DNA from 3 places in the Paenibacillus sp. FSL R5-0923 genome. Region 2 is predicted to be linked to each of the others. Evidence: predicted binding sites of a transcription regulator. Region 2 holds the regulator's gene; each other region holds the start of a gene.
The links. The regulator Rex, encoded in region 2, represses fermentation and respiration genes when NADH is low (regulators of the CRP and FNR family bind a similar motif). The targets are predictions, from matches to a motif close to TTGTGAAATATTTCACAA.

Region 1 (6,523 bases), 280 kb from region 2:
GATATCCTCTTATTTCGTTCCAACTTATCTTAATGAATTCCACCTTATTGAGCGGTCTAAGCCATGTAAAGAATACAAAGATCAGAATATACGAGTCTTTCAGGAATGGATTTCCGCACCTGATCTTGTCCTTAAATGGAATGGTGGCTTGACGGAAGGCAGATGGATGACCGGTGTTTATATGGATCACTCCCGTTTTGCCGGATTAGGACCTTATTTGAAGGATTCAAAGGGACAGCGGACGTATATGCAGGCTTATGTGCAATAAAGTGAGTTGAAAAAGCACCTTTGTAGGAAAAGGTGCTTTTTTGCGTTTACTTTGCATGTACATCCATCTCCAATTTCGTTCAAAAATAAGATACAATTTCCGTGCGTACAATCACAAGTCAAAGTTCCTTTCAGGGTTAAGGTGAAGAAGTGGATAAGATTTATTCAGAACCTAATCCCATAACCCAAGGAGGAGCTATAATGGAAACTAAACAACTTAATGATAGTATTTCGGATTCGAAGCAAGCACAATCGGTACAGGCTGGGTTTACCCCAGATGCACTAGTGAGGGATATTGTATTACAGTTCCCTAAAGCGGCAGATTATTTCAAAGCAAAACGGATTGATTTCTGTTGCGGTGGAGCTAAACCTCTTGCTGAAGCAGCTGCTGAGCGTGGTCTGGATCAAGAGATAATTATCAGTGATCTTAACAAGATGTTCGAAGAGTATCCAGTACCCGAAGAGGAGATCGCTTGGAATACCGCACCTTCAGATGAGTTAATTGACCATATCATAAACAAACATCACCGCTATCTTCGTGAAGAGCTACCTCTCATTAGCCAAAATGTAACTAAGGTGTATCGAGTGCATGGTGGGGATTCTCCCCATTTGGTGGAGTTACATTCCTTGTTCAACACACTTAAGGAAGAATTGCTTACGCATACGGCTAAAGAAGAAGAAGATGAGTTTCCTAAGCTGTTGATATATGATGCTAATCCTAGTGAAGAAGGTCTGTCATCGCTCCGCGAGTCATTATCTGAGCTGGAGAGTGAGCATGATGGTGCGGGCGACATTTTGAGAAAAATGCGTAGTATTACAGATGACTTCACTCCACCAGCGCATGCTTGCACAACCTATCGATTGACATATGCCCGGCTGGAAGAGCTGGAGAGTATGACTTTTGAACATGTACATTTGGAGAATAATATATTGTTCCCTAGGTATCAGTGAAGACGAATAGAGTTCTAAAGAGTCCCTTAGGGGGCTTTTTTTTATAGGAAATTATAGAATGTAAAGAAATGTGGATAACTCCGTTGAAAAAGGTAGAAGAAATGATCGTGAAAAATATGGGTAAGATCGATTGATGGATGGCGGAAGGATTGCTTAAAAGCGGACTACGAGATAGCGCCGAGTGAGCAGAAAGAGGGGAATAAATCCCCCAGAAAATGTGAAATGACGCCATATGAGCAAAAAGAAGGGGATAAATCCCCCAGAATATGCGAAATGACGCCGAACGAGCAAAAAGAGGGGGATAAATCCCCCAGAATATATGAAATGACGCCAAATGAGCAAAAAGAGGGGGATAAATCCCCCAGAATATGCGAAATGACACCGAATGAGCAAAAAGAAGGGGATAAATCCCCCAGAATATGTGAAATGACACCGAACGAGCAAAAAGAGGGGGATAAATCCCCTAGAATATGTGAAATGACGCTGAATGAGCAAAAAGAAGGGGATAAATCCCCTAGAATATGCGAAATGACGCCGAATGAGCAGAAAGAGGGGGATAAATCCCCCAGAATATGTGAAATGACGCCAAATGGGCAGAAAGAGGGGGATAAATCCCCTAGAATATGCGAGATAGCGCCGAATGAGCAAAAAGAGGGGAATAGAGGTTAGCTTTTTAAAAAGTTTTTGCCAATTTTTAATATCATTGGGGAGATAATTAAAGATACTGAGAAGTAAGCTTGTTATTACTTATTTGAGAACATGGCTTGTTTAAGTTATCCTTAAAAAGACAGTATACATAACTTTACAAGCCTGAGACGCTATATGGTCATTAGGCGGGACAAGGCGGTGCCAGGATGCCCATGCGATCTTTGTGGAAATTGATGTTAGGATTAGTCATTGTATTCATAATAGGTGGATGCTCTACTAACAATGACGGCAATAGTAATGCTAATAATGGTGTGGCACGATCAGAGGGACCGACAATATCAATAAGGGTTGGAGATAATGAACTGCTTACTAAACCATCAGATAGGTTACTTAGTGGGAGTTATAGAAATGGAATATCGATCATGGAGCTACTGAAAGGTAGTAATGTTGCCACATTTGCTGAGGATAACTCAAGCATTGTTTCGGTAAAGGATTTTTCGCTAGAGGCGGGAATGGTTTGGGAGCTTCAGATGGGCGGTCAAATCATTGGGAATGCGGATTGGAATAATACTGTAGGGTATGATTCACAGCTAGTCTTCACCGCGAAGTCGAAGGACCATCAAGCACCACTTCAAACTGTAAGGCTGACCTTGAACGGTGGAAGTGTTGAAGTAGACTTGCATCATACGTATATTATGTTATTTAAAGAGGATTTAACTGTAAGAGATTTGCTTAAAAGCTGTAGTAGCGTACAGTTGGCCGATGACAATAAAAAGGTGCTTTCCGTCGAAGATTATACTCCTCTTAGTAATGAAGAATGGAAGCTGAAGGTGAACGGAAAACAACTACTCGATGATGGAATGGATATGAAACTCAGGGCTCAAGATGAATTGGAGATTTTATTGACTTTACGCTAAAAAATCGTACAATAAGCCCGATCAACGGTTGTTCAGAATCGTTGATCGGGCTTATTTTATGTGCAAAATATAGCTAAAAATTCTCAGAGTAGTAAACTGTGAAAATATTCACAATTAATGTGACTGCAATCACAATGTCTACTTGAATTCGAACCGTATAATTCCAATATGAAGAAGAGTAATTGACGCGAAATTAATCAAGAAACCTTAAGCTTGAGGAGGCACCTAACCATGGCAGAGAAGAGAGAAAAATTAGTATTAGTCGGCAACGGTATGGCAGGCATAGGTACGATAGAGCAGATTTTGAAGCTGGGTGGAGCTTATGACATCACGGTTTTTGGAAGTGAACCTCACCCCAATTACAATCGGATCATGTTGTCTTATGTTCTTGAAGGAAGTAAGACCCTTAATGATATCATCCTAAACGACTGGAATTGGTATGAAGACAATAATATAACTCTACACACGGGAACAACGGTCACACGAATTGATGAAGGCTCTAAGCAAGTTGTTACGGATAGTGGGATGATAGTCCCCTACGACAAGGTAATTATTGCGACAGGCTCGAATTCGTTTATTTTACCTGTACCTGGCAGTGATAAAGAGGGCGTTGTAGGATTCCGAGACATTTCAGACTGTGATGCGATGCTGGCAGCGGCCAAACAATACAGCAAAGCGGCTGTCATCGGCGGGGGTTTGCTTGGGTTGGAAGCGGCAAAAGGTCTTGTGAACCTTGGTATGGATGTTACCGTAGTTCATTTGATGGAAGATCTGATGGAGCGTCAGCTTGATCGGAATGCCTCCTCGATGCTGCAAGCTGAGCTGGAGCGTCAAGGCGTGAAATTTGCTATGGGCAAACAAACGGTAGAATTGAGCGGGGAACAGAGAGTAAGTGGATTGCGTTTTAGTGATGGCAGTACGCTTGCTGCAGATTTTGTGGTAATGGCTGTTGGAATCAAACCGAACGTGACATTGGCAAAAGATAGCGGAATCTCCGTAAATCGTGGGATCGTGGTGGATGATTATTTGCAAACTTCCATGCAGAATATATATTCCATCGGCGAATGTGCTGAGCATCGCGGTATGTGTTACGGACTGGTGGCTCCACTATTTGAACAAGGCATGGTTCTAGCTAAACATTTATGTGGTAGCGATACCAAGCCTTATGAAGGTTCGATTGTTTCCACGAAGCTTAAAATATCTGGGGTGGATGTATTTTCTGCAGGTGAGTTTTTGGATTGTCCTGAACACACTGTGATCTCAAGCAAAGATGAATGGAAGAAAACTTATAAGAAAATTTTGCTCAAAAATAATGTGATTGTCGGTGCGGTTTTGTTCGGTGATGTAACGGAGTCCGCGAATCTGCAAAAGCTAGTAAAACAAGGCGCAGTAATGACCGATGAGATTTATACGGAGGTTATGGGAACGGGCTGCTGCGGTGGCGGAGCTAAGAAGAGCACATCCGTAGAAGCTATGGCGGACGAAGAAATTGTCTGCGGCTGTAATGGTGTAACTAAAAAAGCGATCGTAGATGCTGTTACTGAACATGGTTTTACTACTGTGGATGAGATCAAAGCATGCACTGGCGCTACTCGCTCTTGTGGTGGTTGTAAACCCGTAGTAGAACAAATCCTGCAATTTGTCTTAGGTGACAGTTTCCAGCAAGCTGCTAAGCAAGGTATTTGTGGGTGCACAACGCTTAGCCGTGATGAAATTGTTGCTGAAATTACAGCTAAAGGTCTTAAAACAACAAAAGAGGTCATGAATGTACTCGGTTGGAAACAAGAGGAAGGCTGCTCCAAGTGTCGTCCGGCGATTAACTATTATCTAGGGATGATGAACCCTGATACCCATCAAGATGAGAAAGAATCCCGATTTGTAAATGAAAGAATGGGTGCCAATATTCAAAAAGATGGAACCTACACCGTGATACCACGCATGTATGGTGGGGTAACTACGCCGGAGGATTTGAAGAAAATCGCCGACGTCTCCCTTAAATATGACGTGAAAGTTGTGAAGGTAACTGGAGGGCAACGCCTGGATCTAATTGGTGTGAAGAAAGAAGATTTGCCTAAGGTATGGGAAGAGCTGGATATGCCTTCAGGCTACGGTTATGCCAAATCCCTGCGTACGGTTAAGACTTGTGTGGGCTCCCAGTTCTGCCGCTTTGGCACACAAGATTCGCTGGGAATGGGCGCGCTCATAGAACGTAAGTATGAACGTCTTGATTTTCCTGCCAAGTTTAAAATAGCTGTCAACGGCTGTCCACGTAACTGTGCGGAATCCTGCACGAAGGATATTGGCATCGTTGGAAATGATGGTGGTTGGGAAGTGTTTATCGGTGGTAACGGTGGGATCAAGCCACGGATCGCAGACTCCTTCTGCAAAATTAAGACCGATGAAGAGTTGATCGAAGTGTGCTCCGCAGTGATGCAATATTACCGTGAGACCGGCAATTATTTGGAGAGAACTTCCGAGTGGGTTGAGCGTATGGGACTTGAGCGGATTCAAATGGTTATTTTGAATAATGAAGATAACCGCAAAGAGCTGGCCGCACGGATTGACTTTGCTCTGACTCAGGTTACGGATCCTTGGAAAAAAATGCTCAATGACAGCAGCACTCGTGCTGCGCTTTTTGAAGAAACAAGAGTCTAGCGGATATAACGCACACAGAAGGGGAGAGACCAATGAATAAGACAACACAAACGTATCCAATAGGATCAGTACAGGATTTCCTGCTGCAGATTGGCCGTGTGGTGATTGCTGGAAATGTGGAGCTGGCTGTATTTCGTACCTCTGACGGAGCGATCTATGCACTTGAGAATCGGAGCCCTCATCCAAAAGGGGGGCCGCTTGCGGAAGGGATCGTTTCGGGTCACTTTCTTTACGATCCACTGTATGATTGGAAAATAGATCTTCGCACGGGTGAAGTTCAGGCACCGGATCAAGGTATCGTTATGACTTATCCAGTCTCTCTTGTCGGAGACATTGTGACAGTGAGCTTGTAGACACCGAAGCTTGTAGTAAAGGATGAAATAGAAAACGGTGGGGTGGAGTACTATGTTTACTCAAAGTGTGGAAAACATTGTCGAGGCGGCAGTCAGCAAGCGAGACCAAATGAATGAAAGTTTACCAAGATATTTTCTAGCAGCCCTTTTGGCAGGAGCATATGTAGGCATTGGGATTATCCTTATTTTTTCGCTGGGAGCGCCTCTAGCGGCTGCCAAATCGCCTTTCCAACCCCTCATTATGGGTGCATCCTTCGGTATTGCCTTGACTCTTGTTGTGTTTGCAGGCTCAGAGCTGTTTACCGGAAATAATATGTTCTTTACGGTTAGTACACTAGCTGGTAGAACAAGTATCTGGGATACCGTCAAGAACTGGGTACTTGTGTTCGTAGGAAATGTGGTAGGGGCAGTGATTTTAGCACTTTTGATCCGAGGAACTGGATTATTCAGTGCGGCTCCCCCAGAGCATCTGATCTTTGCAGCTGCAGCCAAGAAAATGAGTCTTCCGTTTTCGGAGCTATTTTTCCGTGGAATTCTATGTAACTGGCTGGTCTGTCTAGCGCTATGGATGGCCTCACGCGCCAAAAGTGAAACTGCCAAGCTGGTTCTAATCTGGTGGTGTTTATTTGCCTTTATTGCGAGTGGATATGAGCACAGTGTGGCTAATATGACGCTGCTGAGTGTTGCTGTGTTGCTCCCGAATCACCCTGACACCGTTACAATTGCCGGATG
Region 2 (6,523 bases):
CTCAAGCTTACGTACACATTGTTGTCGTCGATATCAGTAGATGCTATCACATCTTTAAATTCCGTATTTTGCTGTTTCAATCTATCAAGTTCTGTAGGTATAATCGTATATTTACGGCTCTCCATGGCTTCAGCTACAGAGAACATCGCTTTATCCCAGTAATCATCCAATAGTTCACTTGAATTTTGCTCCACATCGAGTTTAAGTTTACGTCCTTCAATCACTGATTTTCCTTCTTTGGATACATACGATACTAGATCACGTAAATTCGTGCCCGGCTGCAAATCAAGTTTCAAAGTGACCTCATCGCGGTTAATACTAATATGTGAAGTATTTACTCCCTCAAATCCGGTTACAATCTTTTGGAGCGGTTCCTGTAAAGCAAACTGACGATATAAAAAGAATCCTCCGAATAATAGCATAGCCGACAGTAGAGACGTTATCAGTACAGGTACAAGACGTAATTTCAAGAAACGTCCTCCTCTCAAAGATGAAAAAATGTAAACAGAATGATCCAAAGTCATAGCTGCTAAGAGCTCATCAGAGCCTGACGTTCTACTAACACTGTTCTAATTACAAACAGTAGTATATCACAGGTGTATATACTATATTGAAAAAAAGTGTGAAGATATTTAAAATTTTATTTTTTAATTCTTTCCATTTTATTAAATTTATTGATTTAATTCGACAAAAAAAGGGCTGTTACTCTTAACTAACAGACCTTTTTTCGTATGAATCTTTAAATACCAATACATAAAAACTACTCTTATAGTATATCACAATTCGTGTACTTATAGTATATCAAATAATATGTCATTTAAAAAACAAGCGAACCATAAATGGTCCGCTTGTTTCTCCTATAATGCTTTTGTTTAATTTAGCGGCTAGGTAAACTGTAACCTTCACCCATTCGAGCCCCATCTGAGAACCGATAAAATTGATAATAATATCGACCGCTTTGTTTATAAAAAAGCTGCCAAGCATACTCCCCGTTATATACTCCTGGCAACAACCGCTCAATGCTGATGTCCGGAAGATCGGCTTTTATAAGGCTACGCATTTTCGCTTCAGAGGTCCCTTTACTTAGTTCTTCAGCATATACTGCGTCGGTTCCTTCAGCAAACTTCCCGTCTACAGTAAAACGTACCCAAACCATCAACTCGGTCCCGGCTTCATTCTTCCCTGTTAAGACCCAGTACACCGCATTATCATCCCACACGGATTTCTGCGCTTTGGTTACCTCTGTCAGACCAGCACTGGTTTTAGCGACATCCTTAGCGATATCTCGCTCGTTCCATTGATCTTTCATAATATAAGCATAGAACTGGATAAGTCCGAACAGAAGGAGCAGAATCAGAACTGACCCCAGGAGGATCCATTTTTTCCTTTTCTTCAAGGTACAGCTCCCTTTCTAGTAATATATCTTTTTTGATTATATAACACACCTGTGTGTTTATCCAAAGTTTCATATCCAATTCAATGATCTAATTATCAGAAACACAAAAGGCTGTAACTTTGCAATCGCAGAAAGTCACAGCCTTTCAGTTATTCGTTATGATCTTAGACTATCGTTTAAGCAGTCCATCAAATGATTCTTGCGCCTTACGACGGATTGCTTCCTCATCTAGCGTTATACATTCTCCATGTTTTACAACCTGTTTACCATTCACCCATACATGCTCAACGTCCTTGGCGCTGGCAGAGTATACAGCATGAGACAACAGATCTGTGTGTGGTAGCAAATGCGGCTGGTCTATATCAATCGCGATAAAGTCCGCTTTCATGCCAACAGCGAGTCTACCCACATCATTTAAAAAGATAGACTTTGCGCCATACTCTGTAGCTATACGCAGCGCTTCCGGAGCTGGGACAGCCGTCGGATCACCACTTACACCTTTATGGATGAGGGCTGCAAGACGCATCTCTTCAAACATATCCAGGTTATTATTGCTTGCCGCACCATCTGTACCCAGTGACACCTTCACACCAGCCTTTAGAAGATCCGTAACCCGAGCCACTCCACTAGCCAGTTTCAGATTACTTCCTGGGTTATGAGACACGCCTACATCATGACGAGCCAGTATCTCGATCTCTTCATCATTCAAATGAACGCCATGTGCAACAATAGACGGACGTGTGAACATTCCAAGCTTCTCTAAATGCGCTACAGGCCGAAGTCCGTAATCCACCACATTCTGCTCCACTTCGCGTTTGGTCTCGGACATATGGGTATGCATCGGTAAATCCAAATCATGTGCCGCTTGTACAAACTTAACAAAGAAGTCCGGTGGGCAAGTATATGGGGCGTGTGGCGAGATCATCGTCGTAATTCTACCATCAGCCTTACCATGCCAATTTCGTGCAAAAGAAATCGCTTCCGCAAGCTTGTGATTTTGTACTTCCTCTGGGCATAATCCGATTACGCCTCTCATCAGTACGGAACGGATGCCTGATAATTCGACTACCTCTGCTACTCGATCCATATGATCATACATATCCAAGAAGGTTGTAGTACCACCTTTTAGCATTTCCAGTACCGACAAGGAGGTTCCCCAGTATACATCTTCTCCAGTGAATTTCGCTTCCATCGGCCACATCTTCTCTTGAAGCCACACCTGAAGTGCTAAATCATCTCCATAACCACGAAGCAATGACATTGCGGCATGGCCATGTGTGTTTACCAGACCTGGCATAAACAGCAGACGACTGCCATCAACAACTTGCACATCATCTTCCATTAAAGGCTCTTCTTTTCCTATGTAAGTGATCAAATCATCTTCAATAGTCATGTATCCGCTCAGAACCGGCTCATCTGTTCCCGAAATAAGAAAACGCCCGCCCTTAATAATCGTTTTACTGCTCTTCATTTCCGGTTTCTTCCTTTCCGTCTTTCAAATAATAAGCAAGGCTTTGCAAATCCGTTGTAAAATCGGCAGCATGAACACGGATATTCGATGGTGTTTTTAGAATCACTGGTGCAAAATTCAAAATCGCCTCAATGCCAGACTCAATGAGAATATCTGCTACATTCTGCGCTTCTGAATCAGGCACAGTAATTATCCCAATTCGAATACCTTGCTCACGAACCGTCTGACCAAGCTCCTCCATCGGTTGAACGGTAAGAGAGTTGATTTTCCGCCCCACCTTAGGTGCATAGGAGTCAAATATAGCGGTAATCTTCATAGTATCTTTCAGATAAGCATTGTAATTAGATAATGCATGTCCAAGGTTACCAGCACCTACTAAAGCCACATTCAATTGTTGATCCAGCTTCAGAATATGACGGATTTTTTCAATAAGATAAGTTACGTCATACCCGATACCTTTTCTACCAAAGTCTCCAAAATAAGCTAAATCTTTACGAATTTGAGCAGGATTTAAATCAAGTTTTTGTCCTAGTTCTTGTGAGGAAACGGTTAATATTTCACGTTTCTGGAGATCATTCAAGAAACGCAAGTACACAGGAAGTCTGCGAACAACGGCTTCTGATATTTTATCCGATTTCATAATTTACCTCCTAATTTAAGTGATATTCTGTTCAAATCCTATCGAAATATCTGCACCTCGTCTCAAGGAAGAGCGGTATTCTTATACCGCCCTTCCTTGTAGAGTGATTAATAAGATCGATGACGTTCTTTTCAAGAAACGCCTCCGTCTTCCAACCACTCCGCTATACGAGGAACCATTTGATCCGTAAGCATATGCTCCATTTTCGGGCCAGGCAACGAATAGAGGAAATACTTCCCATAGTGAGATTCGATCACCCTTGTGTCATACACAATAACAATACCCCGATCTTGCGCTGTCCGTACCAGCCTCCCAAATCCTTGCTTGAAGCGAATAACCGCCTGAGGAACAGACAACTTCATGAACGGATTCTTTTTCTGGGCTTGTAATAACTCAGACTTCGCTTCCGCTAGAGGGTGGTTTGGCGGTTGAAATGGGAGCCTCACGATGGCCAAGCATGTTAATGCTTCACCTGGAATATCTACACCCTCCCAAAAGCTGCTTGTTCCTAATAGTACAGAAGCTGCACTGTCCTGAAAACGGCGGATCAGCTTGCTACGGCTGCCCCCCTCCACGCCTTGACCTAGCACCGTGATCTCTTGTGAGGCTAGAGCCTCTTTCAGAGGATCGTAAACCTGGCGTAGCATCTTGTAAGAAGTAAACAGGACAAGCATCCGCCCACGTGTTGTAATAGCTGCTTCTGCTAGTGACTGTACGAGTGTATCGACAAATCGGGCATCGCCTACACTCCCCTTCACACTAGGGAAATCCCGCGGAATAACTAACAGCGCCTGCTCCCGATACTTAAAGGGAGAAGGCAGGAGTGACGTCATCAGACGCCCCTCTTCCGCAGCTTCATTAAGTCCGAGATTATCAATCATAAACTGGAAAGATTTATCGACAGAGAGTGTCGCCGAAGTTAGCACGATACTTTTCTTCTTGTCGAAAAACAGCTCCTTAAGCTGAGTACTAACATCAACAGGAACGGCATACAGCTGTAGCGATTTACTGCGATAATTTCCATTCGCCTCCAGCCAATATACTACATTCTCATCATTTAATCCCATAAAAAACCGTACTTGCTCACGTATCGAAGCTAAATCCTTAAATAAGCCGCTAATATCGGTAACTAGACTATCTGAGGAAGATTGACCTTCTTGATCTCGCATCTCATTAAGCATTTTATCACCTTTACGGATAATTTCGCTTAATGTCAGATTCATAGTATTCTCTAAAGCAACCAATTCATCCCAATCTTTCGGTTTACGGGTAGGAAGTAGCCGCATGACTAACTGGCCGGCTTCTCCCGCCGCTGCATCGCTACGTTCCGGCAAGAGGCTGAATAGTTTATCACTAAGCAGATCCCAGGTTTCTTTTACGGTAAGCAGGTCCGGATAGATTCTATCGATCACTCCGCTCCATTCAGAAGCTTCCTCACTGCCTGATGACTGAAGCATTTGGCGAAGTGTAGGAAGTTGGCCATTTCGACTATCCTTATAAAGACGCGATAATGTATGTGCCACCGTGAAATGCTTCATATGCATGCCTAAATGCTTGCCAGCCACGTCCTCCAGATGATGGGCCTCATCTATTACAAGATGTTCATAAGCGGGAAGTAGTTGATGCCCAGCCTTAACATCAGCGAAAAGCTTAGAGTGGTTCGTAATGACCACGTCTGCAATACCAGCTTCATGCTTAGCCCGATGATAATAACACTTACGGAACCAAGGACACGAGCGACCCAGACAAGAATCGGTATCGCTTGCCACCGTCTCCCAAAAATCTCCGCCACGTCCACTTAGATTGAGCTCTTCGTCATCTCCTGATTCACTTTGTGTCAGCCAAACGATCATCTGAGCCGCAGTAAGCGCATCTTCCCTCGGACTTATAAAGTCTTTTTTATTAATTTTATGTTCGAACTTACGAAGACACAAATAATGCCCTCTGCCCTTAAAAATTGCAGCTTTAAATGGAAAAGGAACTACCTGCGTTAACAAAGGAATATCACGCTCACGCAATTGATCCTGCAGATTAATAGTATGAGTGCTGACCATGACTTTTTCATTAGTGCGTACGCTTTGGTATATGGCAGGCAATAAATAACCAAGGGATTTACCGGTTCCTGTCCCTGCTTCGATCAATAGATGCTTGTCTTCGGCAAGTGCCGTCATCACCTCATTGATCATAATATCCTGAGCTTCTCGGCTTTCATACTGTGGCAAAGTTTCTTTAAGTCGTTTCGTTACTTCATCCATATAATCTGTAAAAGATAAATTGTGTAGTGGATTCTCAGCATGCTCGTCTCGAGGTGGAGCTAATTCATTCCAGTCTCCTACAGCAAGCGCTAATTGACGATAGAAAGTCAGATCACCTTCGGGCTGAAGCGTCTCCGCTTCCCGTTCACGCAGCAGACCATCAAAATACCAACCCAAATCACTATCCTCTTCCGTAAACAACTCACAGAGTCTCTGAATCGTCAGCAGAGGCAAATCGTAGAGCTCCTCCAGACATTTCAGCAATACAAGAGCAGTTGCGAGTGCATCACTGTCTGCCTGATGCGGACGATCATGCGTCACTCCAAAATGTGCACTAACTGATCCTAGTTGATAGGATGTGAGGGAAGGAAAGCAGATTTTCAGAAAATCAATCGTATCTAAAATCCGCCCTTGAAATGGTAAATACCCACATCGGTCTAAAGCATTTTGCAAAAAATGGAAGTCGAATGCGACATTATGCCCTACAAGCACAACATCATCCAAGAGTGGGACAAGCTCCATCATCATCTCATCCAGCTCAGGTGCATCCTTTACATCATCGTCGGTAATCCCCGTTAGACCAGTTATAAAAGGAGGTATCGGCGTTCCGGGCTTGACGTAGGAACCATATACCCGGGAGATGGACCGGTCTTCTTCTATAATTGCAAGGCCAACCTGGATAATTTCACCCACGGATTGGGTTCCCGTTGTTTCAAAATCAAGCACGGCAAATTTCATTATAATTCTATTCCCTTTCAATT
Region 3 (6,523 bases), on a different contig from region 2:
ATCTGCGTCGTGTTTATTAATTTCATTATAAAAGTCTCGTGTGAGATCATTCATATTGGATATCAACTTAACTGGTAACTCCGAGTTGTACGTCTTCAATTTTGCTAAAGTTGATTTATATGCAATAACAAACTGCTTATTTATCGCGATTTGTTTTTTTTCAGCTTCAACCTCACGTATTAACTCTTTATTTAATATATCAAAATTTGTAAGCCTCTCTTCAGCATCCCTTATTAAACTTTGATAGGTACTTTCTTTTGTTTTGATAGACTTTAACTTATCTGAAATTATTTGTAAGTTATTTTTTTCTTCTTGAAGAATAGTTTTCCTATGGATAGAATCCTCAAATTCTAAATTCTTGAATTGAAGCAATTTCTCAATTGCTTCGAGTGATTCCTTATTACGTTTGACCTCGTTTACGAGTTCTTCGACATTTACTAATTTATCATTTATATTGTAATGTTTTAGTTCTTTTGATAATAAATCTTGGGTAAAACTAAATTGTGCGGATAAACTAAGCTCTTTTGCGTATTTGATTTTAAGTTGTATATCAGCTAAAAGCTTTATGGTTTTGGAAATGATATCTTCAGAAATTAATTTTATTTTGTCCTCCATTTGTGATAACTTACTTAGTTCGGATAACTTTTCTACTGCATGGTCAAATGGATTTAATAGAGTAGTAGTAATAGGAGTATGGCAAGCAGGACATTTGTTTTCTGATATCTTTCTCAGTTCATTTACGGATGTGAAAAGTTGTTTAAAGCTAATTTGGTCTTTAGATTTATCTAAACTTTCTTTTAACTGCTTATATTCATTTAAAGATAAAAGTAATTTATCATTATCTCCAGTCATATTTATTAAGCTGTTACTTTCGTAACGGATAGAACTCATGTTTTGTATTTCATTATCAACATCGAATAGTCTGCCTTTTTTAGTTTCATCTCCATGAATATAGATATCCAATTCATGAAAAGTCATTTTTAATTTACTTTCTGTTATAAGACGTTCTTTTTCGCTGGAGAGTTTGGAGAGTTCATTCATATTTTTCTCGACATTTGTTCTATCTAATTCTGTTTCTCTTGTTTTTTGAGCTAATTCTTTGTGCTTTACGCCATCTTGTTCATTGATATTAATATAATTTTCTATGTTTTCTGTAAAGCCAGAAACGTACGAATTGAAGTCCTCTAATCCTAATAATACTGATAACAATTGCGTTTGGTTTGAAGGAGTGTTTGCTGATATCCTAGCAAACCCATCAATCCTGTTTTTTTCAATAAAACAAAAGTGATAAGAGTTGGGGGATGCTGTCACTAATAATTCCTTATCATTGTTATCAATTACAGTTAGTTTAGGAGTCTGACCTTTACCTGTAATAGAATTAATAATATATTTATTTGAATCGTACCGTTTTGATTCGGCTTCACTTAAATATCCTAGTAAAGAGTATTCGAGTGCTTCGCAAAAGCTTGTCTTACCTGTTCCGTTAGATCCAAAAATTAGTGTATAAGGTTTTGGAAATTCATGTGAAAAGACTTGAGAGAATCCTCTGAAATTTTCAATTTCAATTTTTTTTAGTTGCTTTATTGGAAATGAGGTAGTTTCACTATTGGAATTTACAATATTCAATTGATCTGAAACATTCAACCATTCTCGTATAAGTAAATCTTTTAGTAGTTTTGCACGCCTATTACCACCAGAAGTACCTACTTCTGCAATTTCATTAAATTTCTCGAAAACTAGGTTAATAAATTTAATCTCATCGGAAGAATACAGACTGGATTTATTACTAAGCACAAAGTTTTGAAAATCATTCTTTAATTTTGTATATTTACTCAAACAAGATCACACCTCGCTTCAAGAAATTTGTATTATTTTGTAACCTCCTCATTATACAAATAATAGGTAGAAACATCCATCACTTATCAAAGGACCATTTAAAGATAAAATTTTCCTCATCTAAATATGGTAACTTTACGGTAACAAAGCGGTAACAAAATACCGATAATGAGCCAGATTTAGTAGTAACCAGAAATAACACAAAACGTCAAAAATCGATACAATACAAGGCTTCTAAGACTTTTCAATAATCAGAAATAACTAACGGCGAACACTGGCAGTGTAGAAGTCAGAACATAAAAGCGGTGATTGATATTCGCATTATGCTACCGTTCGCCGCTCCGACTCGTTCATATCAAATTAGGTATGTTGCCGTAAATCTGCCGCAAAAATTCGTAATAAAGTATGATGATTTAAGAGAATACCGATTATAGAGAAGCTAAAAAGATGGATTTTACGCGGTTGTAGGCTATTATCACAGAAGGTATAATAACAGGGAAGGTTCCCGCATACGGTGCATGTGGAGTCGGTGGCGGTGCTGGTGAGGGACGTACCAGTGATTCAACCCCCTTTACTTACTTGAGTTTTCCAGTGTCTAGGAAATCTGAAGGAACGCTTGTCAAGTAGACACTAAATAATTGGGCAATTTTAATTCCACTAACGGAGAACGATAAAAGAGCAGCGAGTTAGACGAGCGTAGCCCGTAGGCTCCACCATAAAAAACCGCCCTGTTCGCAATGTTGCTTACAGGGCGGTTTGCTATGTCATAGAGGGCAGCTTGAAAGTTAGCAGTCAACCTGCACTTTACAAACTATCTTGCACGTTTTTAAGGCTAACTTATTAATAGAGCAGTTACACAAACATAAGATTACTCTGCTACAACTTGTTTGCCTGCAATCCGGCCGAATGTGAAGATATCAGCGATGGCATTACCGCCAAGACGGTTTGCACCATGAATGACCCCTGTTACTTCACCTGCAGCGAACAGCCCAGGGATGACTTCGCCTTTTTCATTCAATACGCGAGTCTTCTCGTCGATCACCAAGCCGCCCATTGTATGGTGAACGGAGGGTACAGCTTTTTCGATGTAGTAAGGGCCTTTTTCAAGAGATTTCAATCCACCGCGATGTTTGAAATCAAGGTCTTTACCTGTTTTCGCATAATCATTTACTTTATTAATCGTTTCTTTCAAAGTGTTCACGTCAATTTTAAAGAAATCAGCCGCCTCTTCAATCGTATCGGCTTTAAAGAGCAAGCCTTGTTTAACGAGTTGATCGTATTCGTCTTGATGAACTTCGATCGTTTTACCAATATCCTCAATGCCTTGATTCCATAATTGATACGTATATCCACCCGTTTGGGCAAGAATTGCTTTAGAAATAACGTCACGACGTTCTAATTCCTCAACGAAGCGCTTGCCTTCTTGGTTAATCAGGATCGCACCATCGAAGCGGGAGTCTGCAACCAGGGAAATAACACCTGTCTCAGGATTACAGATTGGATACGTTTGAATACTCTCCATATTTGTCAGTTTGGCGCCAATCGTTTCTGCCATAACGATACCGTCACCTGTAGTTCCTGGTGTATCGGTAGACATATATTTTTCATCCATTTTAGGGTTATACTTTTTACGCATCTCTACATTGGATCCAAAACCACCGGTAGCGATGATGACGCCTTTGTTCGCATGGAATGTGATCTTGTCGCCAGTACCCGAAGTCGCAGTTACACCTGTTACTTTGCCGCTTTCGTCCTTCAGCAAGGTTTCGGCTTTCATATTCGTTTTGATCGTGATTTGATCAGCGTCTGTTTTGGCTTTTAACTTAGTAATCAATTCAACACCTGTATGACCTACAGGAATCAACGCACGTTTTCTGGAATGGCCTCCAAATTGGAACAGATGATCAGGTAAGAACTCTACCTTGATCTCATCGCGCAGCCATTCGGCAGATGATAGAGCATTGTCGGCAAGAATACGAACCATCTTTGGATCCCCGAGGTTGTCTCCGCCTTTCATCGTATCATTATAGAATAATTCAGTCGTGTCATCTGTGATGCCTAGAGCACGTTCAACCCAGTTGTCAGGCGCATTCATCTCACCACCGGAGATCAATGTGTTGCCGCCAACAGCTGGCATTTTCTCGAGCAGAACTACACTTGCTCCAGCGCTCTTCGCTTCGATAGCCGCACTAAAGCCAGCACCCCCGGCACCGATGACGACAACATCATAGGTTTGCTCGGCTTCTTCTTTGTCTTTGCTTCCACTGACTGCAGCGCCAGCGACAAGGGTAAGTCCAGACTTCGTAATTGCATCTTGAATGGCTTCGAGATATCCTTTGCTTGTAACCGTAGATCCGCTAACGGCATCAACTTTTGCACTGTTAGTTGCCATGACATCTTGCTTGAGCTGCGTATAAACAGGTTCTGCAAGTACTTCATTTTCCTTATGCTCTGTTACTTTAATGTCAGTGATCTTGTTATCTAATAAGGAAACTTGTACTTTAATATCGCCATGTTTACCTTGCCCAACTCCTTCAAAGACTTGAACTCCGTTTGCATCTGCAGCGGGTGCTGCATCTTTACCGCCGCAGGCAGCAAGCGTGAACATAAGACTGAGGACTAGTAGAATAGATAACAGCTTTTTCGTGTGAGTTCGCATAATATCTCCTTCATTCTGTTGTGAATTGGTTACATACATTAGGGAGAGGAAGATTTGCTAGGCAAATCCTTTATCTCTAGCCTAGACATGAATGTTATTTCATGTGAAAATATGCACAATACCTATTATAGATTTAGTACAGCATTATGTATTTGCACAGATTAGCGTTTTTTTGTCTTTTTCGGGCATGTAAGAAACGGATATTGTGAAGGGCTATGATTACAATGAAAACAATTCACTTAAAAATTACGTTAATCGCAGGAAGCTGCTTCTTGCTGCTGTTCATTGCATTGCTTGTAACAATATATTTGGAGATGAACCATACGGTTGTCCCTTTGAATAAGAACTTAACGCAGCAAGTGGTTAATGCACGCAGCGACCAGATCGATTATTGGTTTAATCAGCGCATCGGTGAGATAGACATGCTTGCTTCTCTAGCTTCGGACCATCAGTGGACACGAGATGAATTGCTGCATGAGATTGATAAGTTCGAGGCGAAGAAGCAAGTAGAGTACGAATCCATACGCGTGGTGGATATTCACGGAAATTCCTGGTCAGCAAGGGACAAGCCTTTTTCGATACTAAACCGACCCTACTATCAAAAACTGCTGCTAAATTCAGATTCCAATTATGTGGTGAGCAATCCGATCGTATCAAAAGCGAATGCAGCTGAAATCGTCGTCATTCTCTATCGCGTGAATCCATCGGTGAATGATGAGGTAGCTTATATTGCCGCAGCCGTCTCCGTCAAGAAGATGAAGGAGATTGCTCAAGATGTAATGCTATATGACCAGTCAGGCCAGCTTATCATCGATTGCAGAGAGCTGGGTGAAGGAGATGGAGCGGAGGATGCAGCAGATAAGAAGAACATGAGTGTATTTGAGGCTCCAATTCAAAATGTGGAAGGCTGGAAGCTAGTACTCGAAGTACCGAATTCAAGTCTATCGCTAGCGGTGATCAAAACCCAGCGGACTGCATTGCTGGTAGGCGTTCTTATCGGTAGTGCGTTTATTGTCTTTCTGATGCTGCTTGCTTCTTCCATTATTCGTCCAATTCAGTCGCTTCGCCAGGTAATGGAAAATGTGCAGAACGGCAACCAAACCATACGAGCAGATGTTACGCGCTCGGATGAGATCGGCGATCTTGGGCGAAGCTTCAATGACATGCTTGTTCAATTATACGCTGTGGAGCAGGACCGAAAGGAGATGGAACTCAGACTGATTCATGAGCAGATCAAGCCGCACTTTTTATATAACACATTGGATACGATCCAGTGGATGGCAATGGAACATGGAGCAGACAATGTGGTGGAGATGGTGGAAGCGCTTAGCGCGTATTTCCGATTAGGGCTTGGCACAGGCAGTCCCTACATTCTGCTTGATCAAGAGTTGTACCATGTCGAGAGTTATCTTCATATTCAAGGCGTGCGATATGAGGAGATTCTGGACTACGAGCTTCGATATGATGAAAAGCTTGCTCAGTGCCAAGTCGTTCGCTTCATGCTGCAGCCGTTGGTGGAAAATGCGATTTATCACGGGATTAAGCCACTTGGGGATCAAAAATGCAAAATTTCGATTACAGCATATAAACAGGTCGATTATTTGGTCATTAAGGTTGAAAATAATGGGGTTATGATTCCTGAAGAGAAGCTTGAACAGATGAATCAAGCCCTTCTTGATGATAAATATGATCGTTCTGCCACAGGCTTTGGGCTATACAGTGTAAACCATCGCATTCGACTAGCTTACGGGGTGCCATATGGCCTTGCAGTGAAGAGCGAAGATGGAATTACCGTTATGGTCATTCGAATACCTTTGGACGGGGAGTGGAATGAAGATGTGGAAGATTGTCATCGTCGATGATGAAACGATCATTCGCAAAGGCTTACGACAATACATTGAGGAGAGTTCGTATCTTTTTGAAGTTGCAGGAGAAGCAAAAAGTGCAAACGAAGCATTGAATATGGTGGAGGAAGCCCCACCACATGTATGTCTTGTGGACATCAACATGCCGAATATGAATGGGCTC

Region 1: the regulator Rex is predicted to act here: its motif matches at 2,880-2,897, upstream of nirB (nitrite reductase large subunit NirB).
Region 3: the regulator Rex is predicted to act here: its motif matches at 4,597-4,614, upstream of MKX35_RS25190 (flavocytochrome c).

Annotation. Positions count from the first base shown of each region.
Region 1 is NZ_JBBPAT010000001.1:2,618,036-2,624,558, forward strand. It holds gene MKX35_RS11580 (hypothetical protein) at 1-268, shown strand, start outside; gene ric (iron-sulfur cluster repair di-iron protein) at 469-1,218, shown strand; gene MKX35_RS11590 (hypothetical protein) at 1,441-1,887, shown strand; gene MKX35_RS11595 (hypothetical protein) at 2,073-2,783, shown strand; gene nirB (nitrite reductase large subunit NirB) at 3,015-5,438, shown strand; gene MKX35_RS11605 (nitrite reductase (NAD(P)H) small subunit) at 5,471-5,791, shown strand; gene MKX35_RS11610 (formate/nitrite transporter family protein) at 5,844-6,523, shown strand, end outside.
Region 2 is NZ_JBBPAT010000001.1:2,896,563-2,903,085, reverse strand. It holds gene MKX35_RS12915 (hypothetical protein) at 1-470, opposite strand, end outside; gene MKX35_RS12910 (cell wall elongation regulator TseB-like domain-containing protein) at 878-1,396, opposite strand; gene MKX35_RS12905 (amidohydrolase) at 1,566-2,867, opposite strand; gene MKX35_RS12900 (redox-sensing transcriptional repressor Rex) at 2,854-3,507, opposite strand; gene dinG (ATP-dependent DNA helicase DinG) at 3,639-6,500, opposite strand.
Region 3 is NZ_JBBPAT010000002.1:9,952-16,474, forward strand. It holds gene MKX35_RS25185 (AAA family ATPase) at 1-1,836, opposite strand, end outside; gene MKX35_RS25190 (flavocytochrome c) at 2,705-4,495, opposite strand; gene MKX35_RS25195 (cache domain-containing sensor histidine kinase) at 4,720-6,357, shown strand; gene MKX35_RS25200 (response regulator transcription factor) at 6,332-6,523, shown strand, end outside.